3 regions of the Gracilibacillus phocaeensis genome follow, and region 1 is predicted to be linked to each of the others. Evidence: predicted binding sites of a transcription regulator. Region 1 holds the regulator's gene; each other region holds the start of a gene.

The links. Region 1 encodes LexA, which represses DNA repair genes until DNA is damaged. Its sites were predicted from a motif close to CGAACATATGTTCG; they were not measured.
Region 2: a site for LexA is predicted at 3,082-3,095, ahead of ruvA (Holliday junction branch migration protein RuvA). Genes of this name have one in related genera too.
Region 3: a site for LexA is predicted at 2,733-2,746, ahead of E0E32_RS01310 (YhjD family protein). Genes of this name have one in related genera too.

The regions. Positions count from the first base shown of each region.
Region 1 is NZ_LR131144.1:1,225,772-1,229,985, reverse strand. Features, by position in the region: gene E0E32_RS13680 (cation diffusion facilitator family transporter) at 1-57, opposite strand, end outside; gene E0E32_RS13675 (sodium-dependent transporter) at 380-1,729, shown strand; gene lexA (transcriptional repressor LexA) at 1,899-2,519, opposite strand; gene E0E32_RS13665 (YneB family resolvase-like protein) at 2,779-3,441, shown strand; gene E0E32_RS13660 (DUF896 domain-containing protein) at 3,509-3,736, shown strand; gene tkt (transketolase) at 3,988-4,214, shown strand, end outside.
Region 2 is NZ_LR131144.1:1,520,580-1,524,793, reverse strand. Features, by position in the region: gene safA (SafA/ExsA family spore coat assembly protein) at 1-490, shown strand, start outside; gene E0E32_RS15055 (YebC/PmpR family DNA-binding transcriptional regulator) at 723-1,472, shown strand; gene E0E32_RS15050 (BofC C-terminal domain-containing protein) at 1,681-2,208, shown strand; gene E0E32_RS15045 (VOC family protein) at 2,353-2,751, shown strand; gene ruvA (Holliday junction branch migration protein RuvA) at 3,235-3,834, shown strand; gene ruvB (Holliday junction branch migration DNA helicase RuvB) at 3,853-4,214, shown strand, end outside.
Region 3 is NZ_LR131141.1:176,149-180,362, forward strand. Features, by position in the region: gene hisA (phosphoribosylformimino-5-aminoimidazole carboxamide ribotide isomerase) at 1-701, shown strand, start outside; gene E0E32_RS01300 (DUF3939 domain-containing protein) at 958-1,410, opposite strand; gene E0E32_RS01305 (competence protein ComK) at 1,602-2,132, shown strand; gene E0E32_RS01310 (YhjD family protein) at 2,310-2,711, opposite strand; gene E0E32_RS01315 (TVP38/TMEM64 family protein) at 2,889-3,548, shown strand; gene lepB (signal peptidase I) at 3,609-4,154, shown strand.

The sequences.
Region 1 (4,214 bases):
AACGACAAAAGAATTACTTAACACAGACAAAAATGCAATTTTATCAGTTCTTCTCATCCCAACATTCTCCTACCTTTTATGGAATAGAGAATAAGTATAACAAAAGAAGGCTGAGTGGGTCTATAGCAACCTTTTGGTTCATTTCAAATTATATATCTGTTTCGAAAAAGAGTTGAATATATCTAATAAATATCGTCTAATTCAACCATCCTATTGTCAATATGTCCTTTCAGAACTATTTAATAATGCAGTATAAATGGGATAGATTATTTTTTACATCCTTTGTGATTGAATTATGTTATACTGTTTATGCTTTATAAGCCATTACCCAACAACTCATTATCATCATATAGCAACAAAGAGAAAGGAACGATTATAAATGGAAGCCAAAAGAGAACAATGGGGTACAAGGATGGGATTCATTCTTTCGTCAGCTGGTGCAGCCGTAGGTCTGGGAGCTATATGGAAATTCCCATACATGACAGGTATGAATGGTGGAGGTGCGTTCTTCTTTCTTTTTATACTGTTCACCATTTTGATCGGTTTACCCTTATTAATTGCTGAATTTATCATTGGAAGAGGTGCACAAATAGAAGCGGTCAGTGCTTATCAAAAATTAGCTCCAGGCAGTCTATCATCACTGATTGGTTATTGGGGAGTTGTCGGTGCGTTTATCCTATTATCATTTTATGGTGTAGTAGGCGGGTGGGTTTTGCTATACACCGTCTTATCTATTCCAGGAAAAGTCATTTCCAATAACGCGGATTACGGTCAGTTATTTGCTGATATTACAGGAAACCCATGGCTTACAATTACGGGTTTGGCGTTGTTTATTCTTCTGAACGCCTTTGTTATTTCATCGGGCATTAAACAAGGCATTGAAAGATACAGTAAAATACTAATGCCGCTTCTATTTATTTTCTTTATTATTATTGTTGTACGTTCTCTTACTTTTGAAGGAGCGATGGAAGGTATTCGTTTCTTTTTACAGCCGGATTTCAGCAAATTAAATGGTGAAAATATATTGAACGCCTTAGGGCATGCTTTTTTCTCGCTGGCAGTTGGTATTTCAGTGATGGTGACTTACAGCTCTTATTTACAAAAAAATATTAGCTTAAGTCATTCAGCGACATCTGTATCTATGATGAACATCCTGGTATCCTTTCTAGCTGGTTTAGCTATTTTTCCAGTTGTTTTTGCCTTTGGTTTAGAACCTGCGGAAGGACCAAGTTTATTATTTATTGTTTTACCAGAGGCTTTTTCGCAAATGCTGTTTGGAGAGCTGTTTTTAACTTTATTTTTATTATTATTTTTATTTGCTGTGTTGACCTCCTCATTCAGCATGTTGGAGATTATTACCTCTGCTATTTCAGAAAAAACCTCTTCTTCACGTAAGTCGATTGCATGGATCGCCGGATTTTTCGTTTTTATAGCAGGGATCCCTGCTGCCTTGTCTTCTAATGTGTTAGCTGACTTGATCATTTTTCAAAAAAGCATATTTGATGCCAGCGATTTTCTGGTAAGTAATATCATGTTGCCAGGAGGATGTCTTTTTATCGCCTTATTTGTTGGGTTTAAGATGGATCGTGATTTAGTACATCAAGAATTTTTCTTTGGAAATCACTTCGGTGAAGGAGTATTTCAATTATGGTTTGGTGTTATTCGCTGGTTGGCGCCTGTGACGATTATTGTTGTTTTTCTATACTCTCTAGGAATTATTTACGGATAGCGAGATAAGCACCTCTTAAAAAGGATAGAGGTGCTGTCAATCTGCAAAACACCCTCTCTTTACAAGATTTCCTTATTGTGCGGCTTAGGTACTTTATGGATGTCATTGCAGATGGTCTTTTTGGTTAACAATCGTCTTATTCAGTTCTCCACCAAATAAGACGGTTGGATTACAGGCTGCGGTATAAGCCGATTACTTTTCCCAAAATGGAAACATTATCGTAAATTAAAGGTTCCATTGTAGCGTTTTCTGGCTGCAGGCGAATATGATTTTTTTCTTTAAAAAATCGTTTGACAGTTGCTTCTGTTTCTTCTGTCATAGCTACTATGATATCCCCGTTTTCTGCAGTGTTTTGTTGTTTGACAATGACCTTGTCCCCATTTAAAATCCCTGCTTCGATCATACTGTCCCCTTCAATTATTAACACAAATAATGTGGAATTTCCTTGCAAATCACTTTGTGGTATTGGAATATACTCTTCGATATTCTCTACTGCAGTAATAGGCAGCCCAGCCGTAACTTTCCCAATGACAGGTGCAAAGGTGGGTTCCATTTTAGGAACATCCCATTCACCTTCCTGCTGTAGTATTTCAATGGCTCTTGGCTTAGTAGGATCACGCCTTATATAGCCCTTCTTCTCCAATCTTGCTAAGTGTCCATGTACTGTAGAACTCGATGCTAATCCTACTGCTTCCCCAATTTCTCTCACAGAAGGCGGATAACCTTTTAATTCCACTTGCTCTTTAATATATTCCAGAATATCTTCTTGCCGCTTTGATAGGTTTGTCATAACTTTCACCCCTTAGACGTAATATTTAATAATCATAGTATAACACAGGAAAATAAATCTGACAAACATTCGTTCGAAAAAAGTGTTGACATGAACGTTTGTTCCTGTATAATGAAATTACGAACAAAAGTTCTAAGGAGGGAAATAACATGCTAAAGAATATGACAAAAGTGGATTTCTTTTATTTATTATCTTTTGTTTTTGCTATTATTTTTTTCTATATTGCAGCAGTAAATAATATCTAAAATGGGGAATCAATATGAGAACAGCCATTATATATTGCCGAGTCAGTACGGAGAAAGAGACGCAAGAAAGCTCCATTCAACGACAACAAGAAGAACTAGAAGAGTTTGCAGTCAATCACCATATTTCTATTTACCGAACAATCAAGGAAAAACAGAGCGGATATGATATTGAACGCGAAGGCGTATTTGCAATGCTGTCTGTCTTTCAAAATGGTCAGGCAGACACCCTGTTAATTCAGGATGAAACAAGACTTGGAAGAGGGAATACTAAGATCGCTTTATTACATCAGTTAACCAAATTAAATGTAACGATCTATTCTTTGTCGCATCACGGCGAACTCCAATTATCAGAGGGAGATTCTATGGTGCTGCAAATTGTCTCTATCGTTGAAGAATATCAACGGAAATTGCATAATGCCAAAATCAAAAGAGGGATGAATAAGGCTATCCAAAATGGATATAATCCGGCACAAAACTTATCTAATCTCACGCAAGCCCAGGGAAGAGAACGGATTGAGTTCCCAATAGATGAGGTGCTCCGTTTAAGAGAAAAGAAATTGACCTTTCGTGAAATTGCTTCTATCTTAAGAGGGATGGGATACGATGTGTCGAAGGCAACCGTTCACCGAAGATATCAAGAATATCAAACACTTGAAAACTCAAAACATCCAGATTAAAATGGAAACAGGATGGACAGGATAAAGATATTGAATAACTGTCAAAAGTAAGTGAGGTGAAGTCTGGATGTTATCTGAAGAAAAAATTGCTAGAATAAATGAGCTTGCTAATAAAGCAAAAAAAACGGAATTAAGTGAAGAAGAAAAACAGGAACAAGCTGAATTAAGACAAGCCTACCTTAAAAATGTACGAAAATCATTTAAAAATCATATGAAAGGGATGACTGTCGTTGACCCAAACGGGAATGACGTCACACCTGAAAAGCTCAGGAAATTCCAAAGGAAACAGAAATAAGCGACGATCGTGCACGAACAACTTCATTCCCTAGTTCTTGTTGTTCGTTTGCTTTTTCATAACCCGCTACACTGCATGCAGAAAACAGCTTGGAAAAGACAAATGATCTGCCAAGCCATTCTCCGGTGCAGTTTTTTGTTGTAAGAACGGAGAATTAAGAAGAAAATTGACTGATTTACTTGTCATTCATGCCATTTCGTTATAGGATTATAGATGTGCGTACATATTTGAATATCGAAAGGAGAAAAATGATGTCAAACCAAACAGAACAATTGTCGATTAACACGATAAGAACATTGGCGATAGATGCAATTGAGAATGCTAATTCAGGCCACCCAGGCTTGCCAATGGGGGCTGCGCCAATGGCTTACAAACTTTGGACCGAATATATGAACATTAATCCGAAGAACTCCCAATGGTTTAATAGAGACCGTTTTGTACTTTCTGCGGGTCATGGTTCTATGTTATTGTACAGCCT
Region 2 (4,214 bases), 290 kb from region 1:
ACCAGCAGAAGCGCCAAAAGAAAAAAAACAACCACCTCAGCAAATGCAGCAACCAATCCCTCAGCCACCAATGCCTATGCAGCAACCAATGCAACAACATCAGGCACCATGTTATTCACAGGAAGGCATTCCTTTTGGTTACACCAATCATCCATACCAAAAACCAACACCATTGCCAGCAAACTATTCACCGCAAGTAATGGGAACACAAATGCAACAACCTAGCTTTCAGCAGCCGATGCAGCATCAATATGGCAATTATCAGCAACAACCAATGCAGCCACAGTCGATGAATGGCATGCCGTGGCAACAGCCAATGCAGCAACAAGCACCGCCTATGCAACAACAAGGCAATATGCAGATGCAAGGGCAGCAGCCGATGATTCCTCAGCCGGGTATGCCAGGTTATCCAATGGCGCAATTTCCTCAGCAAATGTCAATGTTTCCACCAATGAATGACTGTGGTTGTGGAGACGATCGAAAGGAATAATCATTAGATGACGATTCTTTTCTGGATCGTCTTTTTTTGTATGTAAAGAAATAATCCTTGGTATAATAGGACTTGAAATGATGTTGACCTGGAACGAAACGCGATACCGATAAGTTGGATGATGTAACGTAATGAGTCGATGAAGTAATGCTTATTGTGCCATGTCATTTTCAATTCATCCGAGTTATGATAAAGTATAAAATGAGGAAAACGAATTTGGAGGGTGAGTTAGATGGCAGGACATTCAAAATGGAAGAATATCCAGAGACGAAAAAATGCACAGGACGCTAAACGCGGGAAAATTTTTATGAAACACGCGAAAGATATATATGTGGCTGCCAAACAAGGTGGAGGAGACGTGGAGATGAATCCTAGCCTTCGCTTAGCTGTAGATAAGGCAAAATCCGATAATATGCCTAATGAGAACATTGACCGTGCTATTAAAAAGGCAACAGGCGACCTGGATGGTGCTAATTATGAAGAGTTGACATACGAAGGCTATGGTCCTGGTGGTACGGCAGTGATGGTAGAGGTATTAACAGACAACAAAAACCGAACAGCTTCCGATGTTCGCCATGCTTTTAGTAAATCAGGAGGTAACCTTGGGGAAAATGGCTGTGTCGCCTTCATGTTTGACCGGAAAGGATATTTAGTGATCGAACAGGATTCAACAGCTGCTGATGAAGATACCGTGATGCTGGAAGCGATTGAGGCTGGAGCGGAAGAAATGGAAACTATAGAGGGAGCATTTGAAATCTTCACTAGTCCAGAGGATTTTCAATCAGTCAAGACCTCATTAGAAGAAAGTGGTTTCTCTTTTGCTACCGCTGAAATCACGATGATTCCACAGACACTATCGAATGTCGACGAGACAGCAGGCAATCAAATGATTAAACTAGTTAATATGCTGGAAGAGATGGAAGACGTGCAGGAAGTGTATCATAACATGGATGCCGCTGAAGAAATCATGGCACAACTTTAACGACAGGCAGCTTCTTTTAAAGAGGCTGTCTTTTTGTTTTATAATACGACTGTTGTTCAAAACAAGGAACATGCAACGTGTGAATGATGTAGTCTGTCTTTGCAAAATCGATGTCAACGAATCTTATCAGAAAAAATCTCCTGGATGGTTAAGCTTGTAAAAGCTGGGCAAACTATATAGTAGAAAACCTGATAGGAGGTAATGGTCGATGCGTAAAATAGGATTAGCAGTGATTGGATTGATTGGTGTAACTGTTTTTGCTTTTCTTTTGACGACCAATCACTCAGATAGTAATCAGATCAATGCAAAGGCAGTAGGTGACCTATTAATCTTGGAGATCGAATTAGAAAGACAGTTTATGGACGGGCGAGTGGAGACAGAAAGAAAGCAGAAGTCTATCGCTTCCATGGAAGACTTCTGGGCAGAATATGAAACTTGGCAAGTAATGGAGCAATCGGAAGGTTATATTCGTTTCCGAAAAGAAATAGATGATATTTCCCCTTATTTGAAGGCAAACGGTTATTTTGGACTAAAAAATGGACAGCTCACCATTTTTGAAGGAATTCCTCTACATGAAGCTGCTGTTCAATCTTTTTACCAAATTGATACAGAAGAATTGGAGACGAAATTGTATCAACAACTGGAAGAAGGCATTAAAATCAATTCTAAAGCAGATTATTTAGATACATTAGAGATATTTCGAGTTTATTCAGATGCGAATGCACTCAAAGGTTAATAGCTAGACAGGAACCATGAAGAAGGCTGGGTACTAACAAATATCCAGCCTTTTCTTGTTGTTTAACAAATTGCTTTACATGAGCAATTGAATAGAAGCTTTTATGATTGGTTTATAGTAAACTAATAAAAAGGAGGCATTTTAATGAGTACAATGATTTTTGTTAACTTTCCAGTCAAAAATGTTGCTGAGGCCACTAATTTTTACGAAAAACTAGGATTTACGAAAAATGATCACTTCTCCAGTGATCATGCAAGCAGTATGGTTTGGGACGACCATTTTTATATTATGTTGTTACAACATTCGTTTTACCAACAGTTTCTCAGAGATAAGAAGATTGCTGATACACAAAAAGAAAACGCTGCCTTAATCTGTTTTAGCCTAGAAAGCGCGGAAGCAGTCAAAGAATTTGGACGAGTAGCGAAAGCAAACGGAGGCGATGCTTATCATATCGACACGGAAATACCGGAAGAACAAATGTATGGTTTAGAAGTATCCGATATGGATGGAAACATGTTAGAACCGATGTGGATGAAACAATAATTATGGAATGAAAAGAAGCAATATGGAATGGAACCCGGTCCAATAAGTGGACAAGTAATAAAGATAGGAAACAGTCTGGTACGGATCATCTGGTATGCTCCCCTAGAGTAGTTTGTTTTAATGTCTATCTTAGGGGAGCATACCAGTGTGTACTTGATGTTTTTTTGTCATTTAACACCATTTGTATAAGTGGTAAAGGGCCAGTGGATCTAGCCTGTTTTTTTATGAAAAAAAATCAGCTGCATTTTTTAGTTTTCAAGATATCAAAGGACACGATTCTCTCTTAAGTCGACTTGCTAATTTTACTAAGATAAGCTATGATAGATAATGCGAACGTATGATTGATAGTCGTGACCAACATTCATTAATGCTTTCTCCTATCAAAGGTTAATGTTATGATAAAATGGTACGTTATCAGCAGAAAATCTACGAATTAGGAAAGCGAAATGCAGGAAGAATTGGAATGAAGAGGAGATCAGTGGTATGATTGCGTATATAAAAGGGGAAGTAACAGAAATAACGGAGCAAGTAATCGTCTTAGATACAAACGGAGTAGGCTATGAATTGATTTGCCCAAATCCTTTCCGTTTTCAGGCAGAACTTGGACAGCAGTTGAAAGTCTATACCTATCACTATGTGCGGGAAGATGCACAAATTTTATATGGTTTTAAAGATCAAGAAGAGAAGCAATTGTTTTCTCATATACTGAATGTGTCTGGTATAGGACCAAAGGGAGCATTAGCTGTACTGGCCACTACCTCCGTACAGGACTTTGTTATTGCGGTAGAACAAGAGGATGAGAAATTTCTTACCAGTTTCCCTGGGGTAGGAAAGAAGACGGCTCGACAGATGATCCTTGACTTGAAAGGCAAACTGCCATTCACTTATACGATGGAAGAAAATGTCAACACAAGCAAGACAACGACAAAACATAGTGTAGCGATGCAAGAAGCCGTGGAGGCCTTGAAAGCACTTGGATACTCCGAGCGAGAAATCAACCAAGTTAAACCTGTTTTAACGAAAGAAACAGGAGAAACGGCCGATACATATATTAGAAAAGGGTTAGCATTATTGATGAAATAGGGAGAAAGGGGCTTGACAATGGAGGAACGGATTATATCCAGTGAGCTGCAACAAACAGATGTATCAGAAGAGCTCAGTCTCCGTCCACAGCTGTTAAAACAATATATTGGGCAACATAAGGCGAAGGAAAACTTGGCTATTTTTATTGAAGCGGCAAAAATGCGTAATGAGCCACTTGACCATGTGTTGTTATATGGACCGCCAGGATTGGGTAAAACGACGATGGGGCAGATTATCGCGAATGAAATGGGGGTTCAATTTAAGCAGACTTCTGGACCGGCAATTGAGCGTTCAGGGGATTTAGCTGCCATTCTTTCCTCTTTAGAAATGGGGGATGTTCTGTTTATTGATGAGATCCATCGATTGCCACGTGCAGTAGA
Region 3 (4,214 bases), on a different contig from region 1:
TGGGAGCAACGTTAAACCAAGCTGATCACCAAGTAATAGAAAACTATGTTTCGACATATGACAGTCGCTATTACGCAGAGATGTTTAAACAAGATCAACTTAAAGGCGGTCATGTCATTATGCTTGGGGAAGGCAATAAAGAAGCGGCGATCAAAGCATTAGCGGCTTATCCAGGAGGGTTGCAGGTAGGCGGTGGTATCAATGCAGACAATGCACAGATCTTTCTGAAGGCTGGCGCTTCTCATGTGATCGTTACGTCCTATATTTTTCAAGATGGTGAATTAAAAATCGAACGTTTAAACAAATTAGTGGAGACAATTGGCAAAGAAAGATTAGTCATCGATTTAAGCTGTAAACAAAAGGATGGACAGTGGTATGTGGTCACCGATAAATGGACCAAATTCAGCAATATTGCAATTAATCCAACAACGATTAAGAAGTTAGAAAAATATTGTGATGAATTTCTGATTCATGCTGCAGATGTAGAAGGAAAACGTGCTGGAATTGCGGAAGAACTAGTCGAAGCATTAACTGCTTCTGTTTCGATTCCGACAACTTATGCAGGTGGGGTAAGCTCGTTGGCTGATTTACAACTGTTCGAACGGCTTACGCAAGGTAAGCTACATGTTACGATTGGCAGTGCCCTCGATATTTTTGGTGGAGATTTGTCCTATCAGGAAGTAGTTGACTATTGTCAATAACATGTTGAATGAAAAGTAACTTCTATAAGAAAGATCAACTAGTGTACTTACCCATTTTTTTCAGGAAAGTACACTAGTTTTTTGGTAAATAAAGAAAACATTCTTTGCTGCAATGGTGAGGTGAAATGGTGATATACGTGGCATAGCAAGTCTGACTATATTACAGAAAGGATCCGTATAAGTGATAAAGAATAAGATAGTTTTTATCATTCTATTTATTTATCATTGCTGAAAAGTTTGTTACAAACTTAAAGCATTACTCCGGTTTCTCCATAGTAATTAAATTTTCTAAGTCAGTAATGTAAAAATCAATATCAGGGCGTTGATCAATGAGATCAAGCTGCTCTAACTTGAAGAAATTCACCTTTCGGTAGGGATCATAATCAATCACCGGTAAGGTATTCGTTTGTAGAATATATTGGTCTACTGCGCGTTGAACTTGATCTAGTGCTACTGCTAGATGTTTTTCCTCCTCTGGAAATAACTCGTACGTTTCCTTCGACATGTAATAGGGTTGATTTGGAATCGCCTTCAAAAATGGGGTGAGTAGGGAATAATCAAGTGATCTATCCTCATTAATGAGCACCCTTAGTGGAATATGAGACGGTAAATCTTGTTCAAATTGCTGGATGGCCTGTTGCAATTCCTTTATAGAAATGTCTCGTTGTGGGTATTTTGTATCTTCTTTTGGTTGCTTCTTAAACCACATCAACGTCTCCTCCTTTATTTGGGCAAATTTCTTCAAAAAGTCGTACTGAGTGCCTCTTTTTACAAGAATTATACCAAACATTGATCAAGTTGGTCGAATTTAAGCTGAATATCGGGTAATTTAGCTTATTTTATTTCCAAAATGCCCTTTAATTGCTATCTTTAAGTAGAAAAATTTAAAGGAGGAATTAGATGAAAATAAGTAAGGAAACAATACCAGAGATTAGTCCGAATACATTGGCGATTGTTGGGTTTCAGGATGATGATGGATTTTTTACAAGGATTGTTGAACAGGACGAAAAGGATGATTATGAAACCACATGGAGTACACATCAGGTAATGAATTACACGTGCAAGGGTTTTGGAATTAGTTTGCAAGGTTTGTTGGATGGAACACGTATGCTGAGCGGTATCACCCATAAACCGCCTATTGCGATTGATCGCATAAGTGGTATGTATTTTTTTCCGGTAGAATCCCCGCTGAGAAAATCTTGCACCTGGATTGCCCACTCTCATGTGCTGGAAGTGGAAAGAGAAGATACACATTTCACCAGAGTTGTATTTAAAAACGGTCGTGATATACTGCTGAATGTCTCCTATGCAAGCATCATCAATCAGGTCTACCGAACAGCACAATACCGCTACTTATTAAGCAACAATATCGAACATGTTTTAGAACATTCTCAATTTGTCTCAGAACCACCCTTACATCGAAAAAGATAGTTACTAAAAGCAATGGCGGGTATTCTAAACTGTGAAATTGCCTCGACATTGGCTTGAAGTATAGAATGTGTTAGGCAAATGCTTGTGTAAAGTACTTCACGGCACTTGCCTAACATAGCAAAATAATCAAACTTGTCACATGGGAAACTGGACTGCTTGAGCACGCACTTTAAGTTATTAAAGTTTCAACTTCTCTTCTTGGTTGGTTTTAGCTGTCAGGGCATGTGCTAACAGTTCTTCAAATATAAAGGACACTTTCCTTCGAATAGCTGGATTGAAATAATTACGTTTCTCTTCTCTCCCTTTGCAGATAAATAAATAGGAAGTGAAGGACATGTCATGGGAATTAGGGAGGGCTTGCACCTCCAGCTCTTCTTTATTCATTTCTTTAATCAGCTCCTCCCTTTCCTTTATTGCTTGCTGCTCCATCTCTTGTAATAGTTGTGTATATGGTTCGGTTATTTTGAAGGGAGAGTTTTGCTCTAATTTCCCTAAATCATGTCTAATTACTGTTAAGGTCATGGATAAAAAGAGAAAACGTGACGCTAGGTTCCATTCATGTTTGTTCAAATATCTCATGTGTCATTCTCCTTCTCTAAAGGAACGTTTGTTCTATTTTAATATAATGTACATAAAATTGCAATAAAAAGGGGAAAGAAAATAAAAGAAAGATGTGAAAGATTGGGCAAATGAAGCAAAAAATATTAGAATAAGGGTAAGCCATACTTTGAACTTCTTAAAGGAGCTAGAGGCGGGATGATCCTATATAGTATAAACAATATTGAAAACATTGATGTTACGGAGATAAAAGATTTATTTGAGGCCAATGAATATGGTCAATTAGTAGATATCTTATTAAGCAGCTATGAAAGCTTAGGTCCCCTTCCAGGATTTTTCTTACCTTTTATTGAAGCTTTCTTACCTTTTTTGCCGATTATTGCTTTTGTTATTACCAATGCAGCGGCTTATGGTTTATTAGAAGGTTTTCTATTATCGTTAGCGGGGACAAGCTCAGGTACCATTTTGGTTTTTATGCTAGTTAGACGTTATCAACATTTGCGATTCTTCCGCTGGTTAACGTCAAATAAACAGGTATCCAAGGTAACCAATTGGTTGACTAGACATGGTTTTGGTCCACTGTTTTTGTTATTATGTTTTCCTTTTTCTCCATCAGCTATTATTAATGTAGTAGCTGCCTTATCCAGGATAAATTTCTATCAGTTTGTGCTTGCTGTTTTACTTGGCAAAGGTGTGATGGTGTTTACCATTTCATTTGTGGGGGATAGTTTGGCTTCTTTTGCGCAAAATCCTGTCAAGACGATCATTGTAGCCATAGGAGTAGCTCTACTCTGGGTCGCTGGGAAATATATTGAAACTTATTTACATAAGCGGTCGGAAGAGAAAAAGAATAAATAAAGGATTAAAAAATGCCAAACAGGGAACTTATTAATAAATGTTCCTTTTGGAGGAAAGGCTATGTGGAAAAAAAGAGTATCGATCATTGTTCGTAGTCTGGTGGTCACCATCATTTTGGTATTATGTCTCAAGCCTTACTTGATAGCAAATTATGAAGTGAATGGAAAATCAATGGAACCTACTTTGCATGATGGTAATCTGCTCATGGTCAATAAAAGATTGTATGATTGGGGAGCGATTGATTATTTTGATGTGATTATTTTTCATGCAACGCAAGATGAAGATTATGTAAAAAGGGTGATCGGAAAACCAGGCGACCAAGTTGTTTATAAGGATGACAAGTTGTTTATTAATGGTAAAGAAAAAAAAGAGCCTTATCTTGAACCTTATCGTGAACCTAATCAAACATTAACAGAGGATTTTACCCTGTTAGAAGTTACCGGAGAGAAAATAGTACCTGAAGGAAAGTTGTTCGTCCTAGGGGATAATCGAATGAACAGTCGTGATTCCAGAGAGATAGGCTTTGTGGATCAAGAGACAGTGGTAGGTAAGGTAAATATTCGTTACTGGCCAATTTCTGAATTAAGCTTTCAATTTGCTGATTGAAGTAAGCGCTTACTAATTTAGTTGCTGTTATAGTTGCCTAAAAAGTTGAATAGGGGGACC